DNA from 4 places in the Neobacillus sp. KR4-4 genome. Region 1 is predicted to be linked to each of the others. Evidence: predicted binding sites of a transcription regulator. Region 1 holds the regulator's gene; each other region holds the start of a gene.
The links. Region 1 encodes Rex, which represses fermentation and respiration genes when NADH is low (regulators of the CRP and FNR family bind a similar motif). Its sites were predicted from a motif close to TTGTGAAATATTTCACAA; they were not measured.

Region 2: a site for Rex is predicted at 2,598-2,615, ahead of ACE198_RS16420 (DoxX family membrane protein). Genes of this name have one in related genera too.
Region 3: a site for Rex is predicted at 2,405-2,422, ahead of ACE198_RS20605 (formate/nitrite transporter family protein). Genes of this name have one in related genera too.
Region 4: a site for Rex is predicted at 2,152-2,169, ahead of ACE198_RS13010 (DUF1641 domain-containing protein). Genes of this name have one in related genera too.

What each region holds. Positions count from the first base shown of each region.
Region 1 is NZ_JBHHJU010000040.1:34,528-39,198, forward strand. It holds gene dcuS (DcuS/MalK family sensor histidine kinase) at 1-1,212, opposite strand, end outside; gene ACE198_RS26060 (sulfite exporter TauE/SafE family protein) at 1,354-2,106, opposite strand; gene ACE198_RS26065 (redox-sensing transcriptional repressor Rex) at 2,318-2,977, opposite strand; gene moaC (cyclic pyranopterin monophosphate synthase MoaC) at 3,013-3,510, opposite strand; gene ACE198_RS26075 (ABC transporter ATP-binding protein) at 3,688-4,671, shown strand, end outside.
Region 2 is NZ_JBHHJU010000015.1:109,533-114,203, forward strand. It holds gene ACE198_RS16400 (VOC family protein) at 1-227, shown strand, start outside; gene ACE198_RS16405 (exonuclease domain-containing protein) at 330-935, opposite strand; gene ACE198_RS16410 (TetR/AcrR family transcriptional regulator) at 1,111-1,683, opposite strand; gene ACE198_RS16415 (MBL fold metallo-hydrolase) at 1,696-2,403, opposite strand; gene ACE198_RS16420 (DoxX family membrane protein) at 2,698-3,207, shown strand; gene ACE198_RS16425 (hypothetical protein) at 3,265-3,486, opposite strand; gene ACE198_RS16430 (M4 family metallopeptidase) at 3,945-4,671, opposite strand, start outside.
Region 3 is NZ_JBHHJU010000024.1:32,451-37,121, forward strand. It holds gene ACE198_RS20595 (SpoIID/LytB domain-containing protein) at 1-1,552, shown strand, start outside; gene ACE198_RS20600 (methylated-DNA--[protein]-cysteine S-methyltransferase) at 1,627-2,151, opposite strand; gene ACE198_RS20605 (formate/nitrite transporter family protein) at 2,461-3,285, shown strand; gene ACE198_RS20610 (VanW family protein) at 3,472-4,470, shown strand; gene ACE198_RS20615 (alpha/beta hydrolase) at 4,525-4,671, shown strand, end outside.
Region 4 is NZ_JBHHJU010000011.1:19,900-24,570, forward strand. It holds gene ACE198_RS13005 (NAD(P)/FAD-dependent oxidoreductase) at 403-1,584, opposite strand; gene ACE198_RS13010 (DUF1641 domain-containing protein) at 1,613-2,053, opposite strand; gene ACE198_RS13015 (sigma-70 family RNA polymerase sigma factor) at 2,512-3,201, shown strand; gene ACE198_RS13020 (GerAB/ArcD/ProY family transporter) at 3,405-4,496, opposite strand; gene ACE198_RS13025 (Ger(x)C family spore germination protein) at 4,549-4,671, opposite strand, start outside.

The DNA.
Region 1 (4,671 bases):
CTCTGTCCCCGATTCCCTTGCATAACTTAACTTTCCAATTAAAAAGCCTGCTAATACAGGGTCCTTTATTTTTTTGGTCACAAAGCCAATTTCGTTATTGCGATGATTAACCGTTTCATTGATGTATTCAACAACTTTTTCATAATACCCTGTATGGACCATCCCTAAAATAACATGAAGCTTATTCATATATTCATGTGCCTGGGCTCGAAGTGCATCGGCGTAAGTTCTCACTCCAGTCAGTTCTTCGGCGAGTACTTGTATTTCTGTTTTATCGCGAAAAGTTGCAATGGCCCCTACGACCTTATTCCCAACAATAACAGGGACTCGATTAGTTAAAATGGTCATTCCATTTAAATTCTGTTCTTCATCCAATTCAGCTTTACCCGTTTGTAAGAGATCTTTTAAGCGCGTGGTAGACAAATACCTTTCTATATTTACCCCCATCGGATTATCCGGCAGTCCTGCCTTGTGAAACATCTTTAAAGCAGCTCGGTTGACAAGTGTTATCTTTGACTCTTGATCAACCGCGACAATTCCTTCTCTGACGGATTGAAGCATAGCGCTTCTTTCTTCTAATAATTTTGCGATCGCAAACGGCTCAAGCCCAAGTAAGATTTTTTTGATATATCTAGCTAAAATAACAGCCCCAAGAACACCGATTAATAGACCGATCAGGGTTCCAATATAGATCCCAGTTCGGCTCTTTTTGACGGCCTTTTCCACATTATCCAGCGAAATCCCAACGGCCACTGCCCCGATTTGTTTCCCTTTTTCGTCCTTAATGGGTGTAAAAGAGCGTAATGAAGGTCCCAGCGATCCCTTTGATATTGACGCATGCTCTCTTCCTTTTAAAACAGGTCCTTCATCTCCACCCCTGAATGGCAACCCTATTTTATTACTGTCGGGGTGGGATTTTCGAATGGCATTCATATCCATCACGACAATAAAGTAAACATTTGTAACTTTCCTCATTTCATTTGCATAGCTTTGAATGTCCTTTTCATCGCGTTTCCCACTCATCGCCTCAATCACAAGCGGACTATGTGCAACCATGCGAGCTACACTTCTTGCTTGCTCCGCCTGATTCTTTTCCGTCTCTGAAGCAATTCTGGAACTTATAAGTAAATCCGTTATCAACAGCGAAAAAGTAACCACTACACAAACGAATACAATAATCACTGATTTTAAACTCCATCTGCCCCTTCTCATATTTCCCTCCAGCTGTACCGGGTGTCAGGCACCATCTTGATGCACCCCTTGATGACAATGTAATCATTCAGGTAAGTAAAGTAAACGCAAAAAAGCTGCAAAGCTTGCTATGACAGAACTTTGCAGCATTAGAAGCTTTCTTTAACTTATCAGTAATATAGCTCCTGCTAAAATAGGGGTCAGGACCATCGCACTTTTTAAAACGGGCTGAGGTGCAAAGTCCGTAAACTTGGCCCCGACATAAGAACCAATCATGGTTCCTGCCACCACTTCAATTAACAATGGGAAGTTCAAGTATCCTTGAAAATAATAGCCAGCTCCCCCTGCTAAAGCGATGGGCAGAATAACAAGCATGGTTGTACCCACCGATTGTTTAAGCGTAAGTCCCAAGATTAAAAGCAGTCCGATTTGAATGAACGGTGCAGCACCAATCCCAAATGTCCCAGACATCAACCCGGTAACCAAACCGACTAGCGCTGCTTTCTTAATAAGAAGAAGGTTGCTTGGTTCGTCTTTTTTATAGTTTGCCTTAATTTTTTGAACAATAAACAATCGTACGACCAAGATCAAAGCGGATAGAAACAACATCCCTGCGGTTAACCAATGCAAGGAATGGATGGGAATCAAACCAGCTAGCTTTGAACCAAAATAGGAAGCAATCGACCCAAATCCTCCGACAATTAGACCCGTTTTAATCGAAATATTTCCTTGCCGAAAATGACTGTACGCACCTGACAAGGTAGTAAACACCATGGCAGCTAAAGATGTCCCTAAAGCGACATGGATGGGAACTCCAAAAACCACTGTTAAAATGGCAATAATAAAGCCAGAACCTCCTGCTCCGACAAATCCTAATAATACCCCAAGTACAAACATAGTCAGCACGATCGCCAACTTCATCCCCTCCAATTGCAAAAACCCTAGATGTCACTCTAGGGAATGTGTGATCTATAATCCCGATAGTAATCGCTTGCAAATAAACTACCTACATCTTAGTCCAGCCCTCAGTATTTTGATAGATTATGTAATTAAAAAAAGCAGGGTATGAAGCATACAAAAGAGCTCTCCACAAATGTTGTGAAAAGCTCTGCTCTTAACTAAATTACTATTCTTCTTCCTCTAATTCCACCGTCGGATAATGCTTTAAAAAATAAACAAGCGATTGCAGTTCCACTGCTAAGTCAATATGATGGACTCTAATTTGCGGGGGAACATTTAAGCGTGCTGGCGTAAAGTTTAATATTCCCTTTATATTTGCACTCACAAGTCGATCAGTAATCATCTGTGCAACTGGGGCTGGAACCGTTAATATCGCAACGGATATACCCCCCTCAGATAAAACCTTCTCCAATTCATCCATATGATAAACCGGGACCTCGCGAATTTTCGTTCCCATTTTTTCTGGATCCACATCAAAGGCACATTCTATTTTCGTGTTATTATTCTTTAAAAAATTATAGTTTAAAAATGCCGTGCCCAAATTCCCTACCCCTATTAAAGCAACCTTTGTTAATTCATCCTGGTCCAAGGTTTTACGAAAGAAGGAAATCAAATAATTGACATTATACCCATAACCTTTTTTTCCTAATGCTCCGAAATAAGAAAAATCGCGGCGAATCGTGGCTGAGTCGACCTTTACGGCTTCACTTAGTTCGGCTGATGAAACCCTTTGCTTACCGGAAGAATGCAGGTTTTTAAGAAATCGGTAATAAAGGGGCAGCCGTTTGGCTGTCGCCTGTGGTATTTTCATTGTTTCATTACTCATAATCTCCCACACCCCATGGATAATTTAGTTAAAAATCATTTAACTTTTTCGTTTCTCTTAAAATCACCATTTTTACCGCCTGTTTTTTCGACAAGATATGTAGGGCCAATCACCATACCTTTATCAACGGCTTTACACATATCATAAACCGTTAAAGCGCATGCTGACGCAGCTGTTAACGCTTCCATTTCTACACCTGTATTCCCCTTGGTTTTAACGGCTGCCGATATATTTAAGCGATAATTCTCTTCTGTGTCCTGCTCCCAGGAAAAAGATATATTAACCCCCGTTAAGGGGATCGGATGACACATCGGAATCAAATCCCACGTCTTCTTTGCTGCCATGACCGCAGCTACCTGTGCCACTGCTAAGACATCACCTTTTTTTATCGCGTGATTCGTAATTCTATCGTAAATTTCTTTCCTAACTGTAATACTGGAATGAGCAAGTGCCGTCCGTGCTGTTTCTGGCTTATCACTGACATCGACCATTTTTGCTCGGCCTTCTTCATTAAAATGCGTTAATTCTGCCATATAAATAATCCTCCCTTCAAATCATACACTATTTTTCCTTATCTGTCTGTGAAACTTTGAACGAAATTCAAGGTTTTTGCCGATTTAACACCTTCATCCACCTAATCTGCGCCTCAGTTTATTGCCGATATACGGGGAATAAGGTACACTAAACCTATGTAATAGAGGTGAAAAAGAATGATTTTGTTACAGGTTAATCAACTACAAAAATATTATGGTGCTGACCTAATTTTATCGAATATTAAATTAGAATTACAAACTCGAGACCGTGTGGCTCTAGTTGGTCGCAACGGGGCAGGAAAATCAACATTATTGAAGATTATTGCTGGCCACTTGTCACATGATGGCGGTGAAATCATCAAACCAAAAGAAGTAATGATTGGCTATTTAGCCCAAAATACTGGTTTAGAGTCCACTTTGTCGATATGGGACGAGATGTTGACTGTATTTGAACCGCTGCGTTTAATGGAAAAGTCACTTCGGGCCCTTGAAGAGCAAATGGCCGATCCTAATGTATTTGATGATACTGGAAGATACGAGAGAATCCTAAAAGAGTACGACCATCTTCAAGTGAAATTTAAGGAGCAGGGTGGATATCAATACGAGGCAGAGCTCCGTTCTGTACTCCATGGGTTAAATTTCCCTGATAAATCCTTGATGATATCAAGTTTAAGCGGCGGACAGAAAACGCGTCTTGCCCTTGGTAAACTGCTATTAACTAAGCCCGATATCTTAATATTGGACGAGCCGACCAACCATCTTGATATTGATACCCTGTCCTGGCTGGAGCAATATTTACAAAGTTATCACGGGGCCATTTTGATTGTTTCCCATGACCGCTATTTTTTAGATAAGGTGGTTACGCAGGTATATGAAGTCTCCCGTAAGCAAATCCAACGATTCACAGGCAACTATAGTGCCTACCTAGATCAAAAAGCGGCCAATTATGAGCGTGATTTAAAGCTTTTTGAAAAGCAACAGCAAGAGGTGGCAGATCTTCAGGATTTTATCAACCGGAATTTGGCACGTGCATCAACGACCAAACGAGCCCAAAGCCGCCGCAAAAAGTTAGAGAAGATGGAACTGATGGACCGCCCCTTAGGAGATGAAAAATCGGCAAACTTCTCGTTTGAAATTGAAAAACAAAGCGGCAATGACGTG
Region 2 (4,671 bases), on a different contig from region 1:
TAATGTTTTCCGACACTTTCCCTGGCCAACCACATCAAAGCGGTAATCAAGTGACCATCTGTATTTCAACGAACGATGCAGACCAAGCGCATAAATTCTTTGAAGCCCTGCAACAAGGCGGCCAAGTAACCATGCCTCTTCAAGAAACTTTTTTCAGCCCGGCATATGGCAGTGTAATCGATAAATTTGGTATAACCTTCCAAATCTTCACTGAGGGCAGACAATAAATTCATACATACACAAGTTGTATTAAGATGAACCCGGTCTAATATGTGACCGGGTTTTTTTGCCATTCTAACAAAAAAACTAATCAAGCGTGATTAGTTTTTTTAACCCATTTTCGATCGCGAAACGGCTGGCTGATATTTTCTCATTGGGGACTTTTCTAGCACTTCTTGAAGATAATAGTTTCCATTCGGACTTGTTTTCTTAAGCAGCTCCAACAAGTATGTAATATCATCTAGTGCTCTATGTGTTTGGTAGTCTGTAATGTTGTGTGCTTGTAATAGCGTGAGTAATTTCCCATTGGGAAATCCGTAATTTTTCCAAGGGATATTTCTCATTGTACAGTACCATTTCAGATCGTTAACTTCTGGATACATATGATAAAGAAAGCTTCGATCGAAGGAGGCATTATGAGCAAACACGGAATCGGCACGATGGAAGTATGTTTTTATTTTTACATCATAAAAGCTTTTCCCTTGAACCATTTCATATGGGATTCCATGAACTCGATACGCTGAGTCATAATTATTCCTTGCTGTACGGGAGAGGGGCTCACGTAAAAAGGAATCTTCTTCGATAATATCGATTACCTCGCCAGTGTCGGCTCGATAAGAAAATAACTTTAAGGCAAGTTCGATTACTTCATCTTTGGTTGGCCCTAACCCGGTAGTCTCAACATCTAATACTAATCCCAATTTTTCTGATCTCATTTACATGATCATCCCTTAATTCTAAACTTTATCCCATTATACCAAAGGTCAATGGAGAACTGCTATCTCCAAAATGTACCTTCATGTGTGTACTCATGGGGAGGAGGTGCTCCAGAGTGCCCATGACAGGTATTTTTCTATGTCTTTGGACTGTGAACCTTCCTATCGACATTACTTAATTCCCCTCTTCCATCCCCGCAAGAAATGCCTTGATAATAATTATTAGACTTTCATTCAAATCCAACGACATCTTGAACCCGCCTTTTTGCTCTAAGGCTGAAAATCCATGTAAAATACTGCGCAAGCCCCTGACAGCATGCAGGGCACGCTCCCCTTCTAAATGATATGCCTGCAAAATCCGGACAGAAAGGTCAACGATTTTCGCCCCTGCTTGCTGCACATCCACATCTTCTGGATTCGGTGCAAGTAAAGTAGCCTCATAAATTCCTGGATGCCTACGGGCAAAATCTACATAAGCCTGACTTACCGCGAGGACAGCTTCGGTGCCTGACACCCCAATTGCTGCATCTGCCATCACTTTATAAAGCATATTGATTCCATAGATCGCCAATTTCTTTCGTAATCCTGGAAGTCCGTCGAAATGATTATATAAAGAAGGCGAGCGGATACCTAGTTTCTTCGCTAGGTTTGCTAAGGTAACTTCCTGGATCCCCTGCTGGTCGGCAAGTTCTCCTGCCGCTTCAATAATAAAAGATAATTCGAGACCGATTTTTGGTCTTGGTGACATAGTCATGACTCCCTATCCAATTTTTCGTTCAAGATGTTTGATTGCCTGTTCCATTTCTTTCCTAGGATTCATCACCATCTCCCCATGGCCGACCGCAAGTAACTCTGGTTGGTAACTCACTAATTTCCGTGCGCTAATCATGGCTGTTTCTTTACTCCAAGTACCAAAGGCTGGGAATGGAAACCATGGGACTATATCCCCTGCTACCGCCATTCCACCCCGTGTCTGCAAGGCGTCCCCAGCAATCAACGCCTTTGTACGTAAATCTAAAAATGACATCGAGCCGGGTGTATGTCCTGGCGTTTCAATCGCGGTTAACGAACCAATCAAGTCGCCTTCCTTCAATAAAATACTAGGTCTCGTTTTTAATTTTTTCGGTACACCGCCTTTAATCGCGGTTTGTGCCTCATGAGGGTCAAGCGAACGATCACCATTCATTAGCCTATTGTCGCGAACCGAAATATACACCGGTACTGCTGGCAGCATTTCTTTTATTGAATCCAGCGCACCGACATGATCTTCATGAGCATGTGTCAGTACTATTTTGGTAATTGGCTTTCCAATCGATTCCGCGGCCTTCATAATTCCCTTCGTGCAAAAACCTAGTGCCGCATCAATTAACGTTAACCCATCCTCTTCCTCCACCAAATAGCAGTTGACTGGAAAAACTCTTGCCATGAAAGTGACTTGATATAAATATCCATTTTTAATCATCCTCAACTGGCATATCCCCTTTAACTAATATCGTTAGTTTTATAATAACTAATACCATTAGTTTTATCAAGACCCTTTTTGGTAAAAATTTCAACTCTTACTTTAAAGCTATATTCATCTCCTATACCAAAAAATACTAACGAAGCACTCCATGAAAAAGGAGTGTTCGTTCAAAACTTGTTCAAAACTTTTTTACGAATATGTGAAATAGTGAACAATTTGCCCTGATTTCGAAATAAGTTTGTTATAGTAACAATGTAGAAAACAATTAACAAACTTAATAAATAAGGAGTGTTTCACATGGTAGTAAATTGGTTAAGAGAAAACAAAGTTGCCGCAGGAATTTTAACAGTCCTCCGCCTATATATCGGTTATTCTTGGTTAACAGCTGGGTACCACAAATTAGCAGGTGGTTTCGATGCTTCTGGATTCTTAAAAGGAGCCATTGCTAATCCCGTAAAAGGACCTGACGGCAGCGTAGTTTATGGCTGGTATGTTGATTTCTTACAACACTTTGCATTACCAAACGTTGATATTTTTAACACAATCGTTCCACTTGGCGAGTTTTTAGTTGGACTTGGACTAATTCTTGGATGCTTAACAACTGCTGCCATGTTCTTTGGTCTTGTGATGAACTTCTCTTTCTTCTTAGCAGGAACTGTATCTCATATTCCAACTGACCTTTTCATTGGAGCAATTATTCTATTCGCCGGTTATAATGCCGGCCGCATCGGTCTTGATCGTTGGGTAATCCCATTCATTCGTAAAACAGCTATTGGAGGTAATAAATTCGTAAAACACAACGTTTAAACCAAACAAAAAGCGACGCCAATCTTGGGCATTATGCCAGATTGCGTCGCTTTATTATTAATAGCTATTATCCTCTTCTAAACTTTCCTTGTTCACGTACCAATTGGTTACCTGTGTAAGAATAGCAAAGACGAAAAAGAAATTCATAGCCCAGACATTTATGAATGGAGCTATGCCGCCAAACTCAATGGTTTCAAGGCCTTTGAGATTCATGACAATCATCGATTCGATAAAAATAAGCACAAAACCCACTACACCAGCAATAGCCGCCCTAATCATATGTCTTCCCCCTGAAAAATTATTTTGTATGTAAATTCGATAAATGTATTTTGACAATTTTGTGAACACCTTACTTTTATTATATTGCAAAAAAAGGGAATAACAACACCCGGTAAGAAAAAAATTTATCCACCAACAAACGGCGCAATTTTTATAAATATTCGCTAGTTTAATAGTATCGAGTAAAAATATGGGGAGAAATTTAGATTTCAAATTTTTATAAGTATATGCCATCTTAACTACATTGCACATATAAAATCTTCACAACTTCCACACAAGTTCCACCTAAATTCTACATAAGTTTTTCATATGATTAACTCAAGTTAATACGGAAATGGTTTGAAGAACTCATTTCTTAAAACTTCCCATTATTGGATTGGTGCCTGACACCAATCCTTTTTTTTGCTCAAAGAAAAAGTCAGCCATCCCCTTTTATGATGGCTGACCTCTTTCTTTTCTTAGTTTACTCCTACTTGTGTCCAAGCGGATTTAACGGCATTGTATTGTGTGCTGCCTGATCCATAAAGGTCAGCTGTTGCAGCAAGGAGCGCTGCACGTGCCCCACTAAAATTACTTGTTGGAGTCAAATAAACTGTAAGTGCACGATAGTAGATTTTTTCAGCCACAGCTGTCCCTAGACTTGAAATCGTTAAATAGGCTGCCTTATTCGGAATTCCGCTGTTTGTGTGAACGCCGCCATTATCAGATGTTGTATTTACGTATCCGCTCATATTATCTGGCTGTCCATAAAGTTTAGGATTGGACAGGCTGCGAAGTGCATCACCAGCTGTATTCGGCGTGTAAACATCTTCCCCCATTAAATAATCACCTTTATCAAGAAACACCCCGAATGTGTCAGAAATGGACTCATTTAAGGCACCCGATTGATATTGGTACTGTAACCCAGCTGTTCTTTCCGTAACCGCATGGGTTAATTCATGGGCTACAACATCAAGAGCACCTGACAGCGAACGGAAGGTTTTTCCATCCCCATCTCCATAAACCATTTGTGATCCATTCCAGAAGGCGTTGTTGTAATTTCTACCATAGTGGACAGTGGAGCGAAGAGTGGCTCCATTATTATCAAAACTATTTCTATTAAATGTATTCTTATAATAATCATAAACAACACCAGCATAGTAGTGTGCATCTACATCGGCTCGCTGTCCGGTAGCGTTGAAATTA
Region 3 (4,671 bases), on a different contig from region 1:
TTTCTCTGCAAGTAATGGCGGGAAAACAGAATCAAATGCCAATGTCTGGGGTTCCTCGCCACTCTCATATTTAACGATTAAAGAAGATCCGTATGATGCAAAAACTGCTTGGAAATTCTCCATAAGTAAACAACAATTTAATCCCGCTAATTTGACATGGAGTCAAATGAAAGAAAAAGATACTACCATTATTAATATGATAAAAGCTTGGATGGCCACGCATGGCTATGCTGGAAAAGAAATTAAAATTACAGCTATACCTGTACTAAGCTTGCACACCCCAACATCTGGCGGTCGTGTTTCCAAGGGAAATATAACAGTTGAATTTTTAACAAAAGATAAAATTGACGAAAATGGCGCTTATATCCCGCAAAAATTAGAATATAAAAATGTAGCAGCCTCACAGATTCGTGCAATGGTCGGCAATCGGATGATGTTGAGTTATCTTGTTTCAAACATCGCGGATAAGGACGGAACCATTACAGTTTCCGGATTGGGTGACGGCCATGGTGTTGGATTAAGTCAATGGGGTGCACAGAATCGTGCCGAAGCAGGCCAAAAATACAATCAGATTCTTGCCTTTTATTACGATGGTGCATCCATTGTAAGAGAGTACGGCGACAGACCTGTGCCTGTTGTAGAAGCTCCAGCTGAACCAACCGAACAGAAAGCAGCAGATACCACAGAACAACCAGAACCATCAGAACAGAAAACTAGTACAACTGAAGAACTAGCGGCAGTTAAACCGGTTCAGGAAACGCCAAAGACTCCAGTTATAGACCAAACTGCTCCAACGATTAGTGAAGTCAAAGTAAATGTCGATCATTTGAAAAATAAAACATTTGTTAGCTTTAAGACGAACGAAAAGGCAAAAGTAACAGTTTATCTTAAGGACAGCAAAGGCAAGATTTTCACCTATTTATTAAAAGATGCACTAACAGGAGCAGGGACGATTACCAAAGAATATAACAGTTATTCTTTAGCTAACGGAAAATATTATGCAGGAATTATTGCCGTTGATTTGAGTAATAATCGATCTTCGACATTGCCATCTTTTGAGGTAAAAAAAGACAAGACCGCACCTAAATTCAGTGGCGTTAAAGCAAGCATAGATAACAAAAATAATAAAGCCCACATTACTTTTAAAACTAACGAAAACGCAAAGGTAACGTTGTATATTAAAAACAATTCCGGTAAAATCCTTAGCTACTTGAAAAAAGATATCCAAACAAAAGCAGGGACCATTAATCAGGAATACAATACAAAATCATTAGGTAATGGGAAATATTCGGTTGTAATATCTGCGACGGACACAAGTAAAAATCGTTCGAGCGTGACAACTAGTTTCGAAGTTAAAAAAGTTGTCAAAATGAAAACGGGAAAAGTGACTGTAACTCGACTGAATGTCCGCAGCTCAGCCTCCACTAAAGGCAAAGTGATTGGATCGTTAAAGAAAAATCAAACCGTAACGATAGTTTCCACAACAGGATCATGGTATAAAATCAAATATGGTAAAACGACAGGTTATGTATCAAAATCGTATTTAAAATAATATTTTTTGCCCTTGAATGTAACAGAATATTATATAAAAAGAATGGCTCGAAGATTACTTCCAGCCATTCTTTTTTATCCCTTCGCGTTCGAAGGCGCTTTTTCCAAATCCAACAGTTTTTCCTTCATCTCCAAACCGCCACGAAATCCAGTGAGTTTTCCGTTCTTTCCAATCACCCGATGGCAGGGAACCGTAATTAAGATTGGGTTGGCCCCGATGGCAGAGGCCACTGCACGAACTGACTTAGGTTTTTGAAGGATTTCTGCGATTTCCGAGTAAGTATGGGTAGACCCGTAAGGAATTTCATTTAATGCGTTCCAAACAGATTGTTGAAAAGGAGTTCCATAAAAATCGGTTGGAAAAGTAAACTTCGTCCTTTTTCCTTGAAAATATTCAGCGAATTGGTCAGCATATATGTGCATTCGTTGATCGTCTGGTTCCAATTGGTGCTGAGGGAACTTTTTCTGCACCCAGTCCCTTAATTCCTCAAAGCCCTTATGGTCTGATCCAACATAACAAAGTCCTTGGGTTGTTGCTGCAAGATACATTTCCCATGGGCCATGAACAAATAAACTCCAATAAATGATTTTTCTATCCATAATAAAGCCTCTTTTCTTTATTCAATTCTGTTCATTTGACGATATTCTGATGGTGTAAAGGTTGTTATTTTTTTAAAGTGTGGCGAAATGAGTTGGATTTATTATTCCTATCTCCATATCAGTATACCTCTATTAAAAGAGGGAAGTAAGTAATTTTGAGTATAAAAGCAAGAATACAAAGATAAATGTAAGCGCTAAAAAATAGTTAAAGAAATTTTCACAGGATTTTAGAAGAATTTGTTATAAAATAAATATGTTAAATATTTCACAATCTAAAAGAATCTAGTTTATTTAAAAGGAGTCCTTCTGATGGGGTACAGTAAACCCGAAAAAATTATGGAAATTACCATTGAGAATGGAGTGAAAAAGGCAAATTACCTGCTGCTACGAACATTGATCCTGGGTTTTGAGGCAGGAGCCTTTATTGCTTTAGGTTATTTACTCTTCATCCGTGTAACAGCAACTCTTACAGGAAATATAGAAGGATTAAGCAGCTTGATTGGTGCCTCTGTCTTTCCAATTGGTCTTGTCCTTACCTTGTTAGCTGGTGGAGAATTGTTAACTGGGAATATGATGGCAGTTCCAATAGCAAGGATGGCAAATAAAATTAGCACCAGGAAGGTTATTTATAATTGGTTCCTTGTAACGTTTAGTAACTTTGTCGGGGCCATATTTGTGGCTTACTTTTTTGGACATTTGGTTGGACTCACGGAAACAGGACCATTTTTGGAAAGAACGATTAGTATTGCTGACCATAAATTAGAAGCCACTTTTCTCCAAGCTTTCATTTCAGGGATCGGCTGTAATTGGCTCGTGGCTGCGGCTGTATGGCTTTCATATGGAGCAAATGATATGGTCGGAAAAATTACCGGTATTTGGTTTCCGACGATGGCTTTTGTCGCGATTGGTTTTCAACACGTGGTTGCTAATATGTTTGTGATTCCTGCGGCGATTTTTGCAGGCCATTTTACTTGGTTAGCCTATTTAGAGAATTTTATCCCTGTTTTTCTAGGAAATGCGGTGGGCGGATCAGTATTTATCGCAATGGCCTATTGGCATGCCTATAAGAAAAATGAACTTACTATAACTGAACCAAAAGTGATTCAGCCTATAATGAAAAGTAATATTAGATAAACAAGTATACAGAAAATTAAATAATTTCTTATGATAAATAGCTCCTAATTAATAGGGGCTTTTTTCATGTTTGAAAACACTTATTTATCATATTGACAGGTTATCGCGAATAAAATCGGAGAATGAATGGAATTCATTTGGAAGTTCAAAATCAAGCATGAAAATATTGGATAAGAGGTTGGGGAAATGAAAAAAAGCTCGTGGTTAATTGTAGTTTTAGTCAGTTGTAGTTTTTTAGGATTGGCCGGTTGTACAGAAAAATCAGTGAAAGAAAAAGCGGTTGAAGAAAAAGTTACAGAACCAAAGCAAAATTCGGTTCAAATACCTCAAGGAGAACCCCAAAAGGAAGAAGAACCAAAACCTATTACAGTTAATGTAATGGACCCCAATACGAAATCGATTATCAAAACCTTTCTTCCAGTCGACATGGGGTTTGGAACTAATAACGAAGCGTATAAAAAGGAACTAGAAAAGTGGGCAAAGGACTTGGCAAGAGGAACGGAAACTACCCCTGGCTATGACCAACGAATGGTCCTCGATAAGATCGATTCAAACGGTCAAATCATAAAAGGGAAACCAAGAGTTATTTTAGAAGAATCTGAGTTGGTTGAAAGGGTGTTAACTGCATCGGAAGCGGGAGGAGATGTGGAACTGCCTCTTTATGTGACCGAGAGCAGGTATAAGCCGGAAGATGTGAAGCATTTAGGGGAAGAAGTCGTTGCAACCTATACCACCAGATTTAACAGTGGGGTAGTGGGAAGGTCGAAAAATATCAAATTGTCAGCAGAGGCAATCCATAATGTTATTGTGGGAAGCGGCGATATTTTCTCTTTTAACACGACAGTTGGGCCAAGTGATGCCGAACATGGATATCAAAAAGCAAAGGAAATCGTGAATAAACAATTAGTCGATGGTATTGGCGGGGGGATTTGCCAGACTTCTTCCACTCTGTATAATTCAGTGGACCAATTAGGTGTTAGTTATATTGAAAAACATCACCATTCCTTGTCAGTAGGTTATGTCCCTGCGGGCAGAGATGCCACCGTCTCCTTTGGCGGCCCAGACTTCAAATTTCAAAATACGACAGGTGCACCTTTTATTATCCAATCCATCTACAAAAAAGGAGCCTTAACCATCGAAGTAAGAACATCAGCAGCCTTCCAAGCTCTGATCGCGAAACAATAACATGGTGCCTGACACCACGCGCATTTACTACATAAATAGAGGGGGGAGTGAATTATGGGGTTGTTTTCGAAGCGAGAGTTTACGATTGCTGATGAGGGAATTGACTTGGTTGACAAGATAAACTTGGGTGGAGTAGAGCATTCTGTTCTGATTCAGGGAAATGATGGAACGAAGCCTTTGTTGTTGTTTCTCCATGGCGGC
Region 4 (4,671 bases), on a different contig from region 1:
ACAAATTTAACCAATCATCATTTCCATTACCTTTCAAATGCATTCCATAATAATAGCTACTTCTCCATAATAATAGATTTATTAATTTTACATCCATCCAATCGAAGCCTTTTTTAACCATCCATTTTTTCCTCAAACTAAAAAAGAACCACCATAACATCATGTTTCTTACGTATGAACAAACTTATATGGATATATTTGAACTATTCAATTCACGGGGATATCTTTACCTAAAAGAAAACGACTATAGCCTACAAATTCCATTATTTACTTTAATGGAATTTGTATTGGCTACAATCGTAAATAGTTCATCGTTAGGGGAGATTGATCAAGCCATTTGGGTTTGAGTCACCTCTTAGAAACAAAAACTTATTCATTATTTAGCAATTTTATGAATAAGTTTTAATAGGCTAAGCTGAACAGTCCTTTAATATGTGACAAATAACGTATGTTACTTGCTTCTTTCATTAGAGTAGCTGGCAGCCCTTGAAGTGGAATTGAGTTGGACCCAATTATAGCAACACCATCCTTACGACCTAGGCTTGCAAGTGTACCTGAGTTAATTGGTGCAAACTCTTTCAATGTTTTGTCTTGTAAGTATGCAAATAGATTGTAACCAACAAGTTCACCCATTTGCCAAGCATTTTGTGCAGTAGGTGAGTATGGACGACCACCTTCTGGAGGATAGACAACAGCACTGTCACCGACAATAAATACGTCATTATGAGAATTAGATTGAAGAAAACGATTAACAGTTGCACGGTTACGATCTACTTCGAGGCCTGATTCTCCAACTAGAGGAAGGCCCTGTACTCCACCAGTCCAAACGAAAGTATTTGCTATGATTTTGCGGCCATCTTTTAAGTCGATTTCATTTCCTTTAACATTTGTTACAGGAAGACCTGTTAAGAATTCAACTCCGCGGGCTTCTAAACTAGTCATTGCACGTTTAATTAATTGATCAGGTAAAACTGGAAGAATTTTTGGACCAGATTCTACGAGCATGATTTTCAATTCTTTAGGATCAACGCCATAGCCTTTAGCAACTTTAGGCATATTCTCAACGATTTCACCAACTAATTCAACGCCAGTTAATCCACCGCCGGCTATTAGAATTGTTGCATCTGCTTCATTTTTCGTTTGAGCAAATTCGCGAATGCGATCTTCAATATGATTGTAAATGTTGTTTGCATCATCAACTGATTTTAACACCATGCTGTACTCTTCAAGTCCTGGAATGCCGAAATAAGCTGTTTGACTTCCCAAACCAACAACAAGGGCATCATAAGTTAAAGTAGAACCATCAGCAAGCTTCAATAGTTTATTGTCTACTGAAAAAGATTCAATCTCTGAAATTTTAAGATCAATATCTTTTCCTTTGAAAAGTTTTTCTAAAGATATAGAAATTGCTTGTTCAGAAATAGTTCCCCCTGCAAGGCGGTGCAGTTCAGTGATGATTTGGTGAGTTGGATATTTGTTAACCACTGTTATTTGTGCGTCAGCTTTATATAAATATTTGCGAGCAGTTAAAGCAGTTAGTAGTCCACCATAACCCGCACCTAAGATGACGATATGTTTAGCCATAATTAATCCTCCGTTCTTATTATTAGTATTATTTATTATCTCGTTCTGCAGTAATTTGTAGAAAAGTGTTTACGAAACGGAATAACTTCTGGGCTTGCGGATCTTTTAACATCTTTAAAAGTCCAAAAAGGCCTATCACTTCGTTGCTTTCCTCAGCACGGTCTTTTGCTTCGATAGCCATTGATGCAATGTTTTTTACGCTGTGTGTTACAGGTTCTAAAATTTCTTGTATCGCTCCAATAGTATCGTTTTTTAGTACTTCATCATTAGCCACAGTTTGAGCAAAGTCATATGACTTCGTCAAAAAATTTACAAGTTCAGTCAATTTTGGAAGCTGATCGACCAACATAGTCAATGACTCCTGAACCTCAGGTTTTAATAGCCGTTCAAGGATATCAAATTGTTCTAGATTTGCTGACAAGTTTAGTGTTTCTTGTTTAGACTTTGTTTGAGTAATTATTTCTGCCATTTCTAATTCTCCTTTGCGTATAGTAATAATTTTATTTATAAGGAGCTAAAGAGACACCTTTCCCATGGAAACATTGGAATAGCTAACGGTTTAAAATATTGTGAAATTTTTCACAAATAATCCCAAAAAATTTGGCTGTGAGAATATAAAGACCTCACAGGATTCCTACCGTAAGCAGGATTACATATATGTAACGAATTAGTGATTCATTCTGTGACAAGCGGTCAAATTAGATTTAAATTTGATACGAATATCAAAACATGCTCTTTCTAAATAATAGATACTCAGGATAATAGTCTTTTCTAATACTCTTTGTACGTGATCCATGTTTAATAGGAAATGTTTTGCACAAATTTAAGAAAAATACTTTAATTTGTCACAAAATTGTATCTTATCTCGTTATATTTATAGCCCTGCTACGAATTAGTGAATTGTTGAAATAGAATGGAAGTGAAGAGATGAAAGAACTGTACGAAAAATATAAAATGTTGTTGTTTAAACTCGCCTACCAACTGACAGGATCGGTTACAGATGCGGAAGATGTTGTCCATGACGTTTTTTTAAAGTTATATGACGTACCGCCGGATAAGTTGGGTGAACCTAAAGCCTATCTTTGTAAAATGGTAACGAATCGGTGTCGGGATTTACAAAAAACAGCTCACAAGAGGCGAGATCTATATTTTGGAGATTGGCTTCCTGAACTTCTTTCTAGTTCTGAAGAAAATTCAATAGATTCGGTCGTCTGTGACGATCGATTGTTTTACGGGATGCTTCTGCTAATTGAAAAGCTTACACCGACCGAGCGTGTCGTTTTTGTCCTTCGTAAAGCACTTAGCTTTGAATATCATGAAATAGCTGAACTCATAGAAAAAAGCGAAGCGAATTGCCGCAAGTTGTTTAGCCGCGCAAGTGCAAAGATGAAGCTTAGTTCTAAAGAGGAAGTTCATTCTGAAGCCGCTTCTCAAGATTTAGTTCATTATTTATTAATAGCACTCAAACAGGGGAACCTAAATCAAGTCCTAGCTATGATCAAATTGTTGTACTGGTCTCAGATGGGGGAGGCAAAGTATTGGGTGCTGGTGAACCAATTGAAACACGAGATCATGTTGAAAAGTTTCTGTTTGGCCATGTTACGCAAGCATCAATGATTGATGGAATATCAGATATCCAATGGAGATCGTAATAGCAGGGGATGATTACCTTCCATTATCTTGTAAATACCTTAAAAGCTTAAAGGGCTAGTAAATAGCCATTTAAGCTTTTTTATTTTTATTTAGAAAGGGGTCTTGTATCTCCTTTCTTAAACTCTTTTACGTACATAAAGAAAAATAGTTCAATGAAATAAGCTTCTTCAAACCTTTTTTTCGTATGCTTTCTTTTTGACGGCTGAAAGGGTCCATAAGAAAAGAGGGATACCAATACCACAAACAGGGAATACCACAGCTGTCCAAAATTCGTCGAATAATGTAAATGCTGATACACCAGGAATCAAAATAGTGATTATAGCGATCGCAGGCGCGCCGAACCAAATAATTTTTCGCCAATCTTTTACATTAATCCAATTTGCCATTTCATAACTTGCAATAAAAAAATAAAGGGAAGCTTGGGCAATCACTCCAAAGATCCAAATAAACATCAAAAAGATATCAGCGTTTTGAATGAAATTTAAAATATCAATCGTTCTAACTGCCGAAAAATAAGGAAATCTTAATTTGGTTGATAAATTCGGCCCAAAGACCAACAGGACAATAAGGGTGGCAGTAAAGATTACGAAAATAGTAATTCCTACGCCTAAGATGGATTTTGAAAGCACTTTTTTTGTGTTTTGTACAAAAGAAACGATAACCAATAAGACGAACGGACCTGAGAACCAATAAGCAGGAGCAATTGATCCCTTCAATATGTTCATCCATTCGGAATCAGCATAGAAAGGTAGTAAATTATGCAACTTTAAGTTTTGTACAATTAAAATGAAACTAACAATCATCGTAAAAATAATTAAGGGCCCTACTAGTTCACAAAATCGTCCAATTCCCGTTATGCCTGAGGTATAGGACAAATATGTCACTAAACCTATTGAAAGCAGTATGATTAACCACAGAGGAGTTCTGTTAAGAAGTATAAGATGAATAAAATCTGCAAAGGCACGCAGTAACACAGCAGTTAAAATATACCAGGAAACCAAATAAGGAAGGACAATCAGTCTTCCTAACCATTTACCTAACAATGCCTGGCTAAATTGAAACAATGTTTGGTTGGGGTGGAGAGTACATAGATGAACAACCAAAAAAGTTAAAGAAACACCTATAATGCCCCCAATTATCATAGAAAGCCATGCATCCTGTTTTGCCACTTGGATCGCTGGTGTAATTCTTAATCCGATCATTGCCCCAGTTTCAGTGGTTACAATGATCCACACCAGTTGCGTTCCTGAAAGCTTCATAGATTTTTGCCCACTCCTTTTAGAAAATCAATACTAGCAGCCTGAATGAAATTTAAGGCTTATTCGAGGACGAATTAGTTATACCCGGATCATTGATTTGAAGGTCTACTTTGACCGAAACATCAACAGTAGGAAATGTCTTGGCCCAATTTCTCTTTAAGGTTTTCCACTTTTG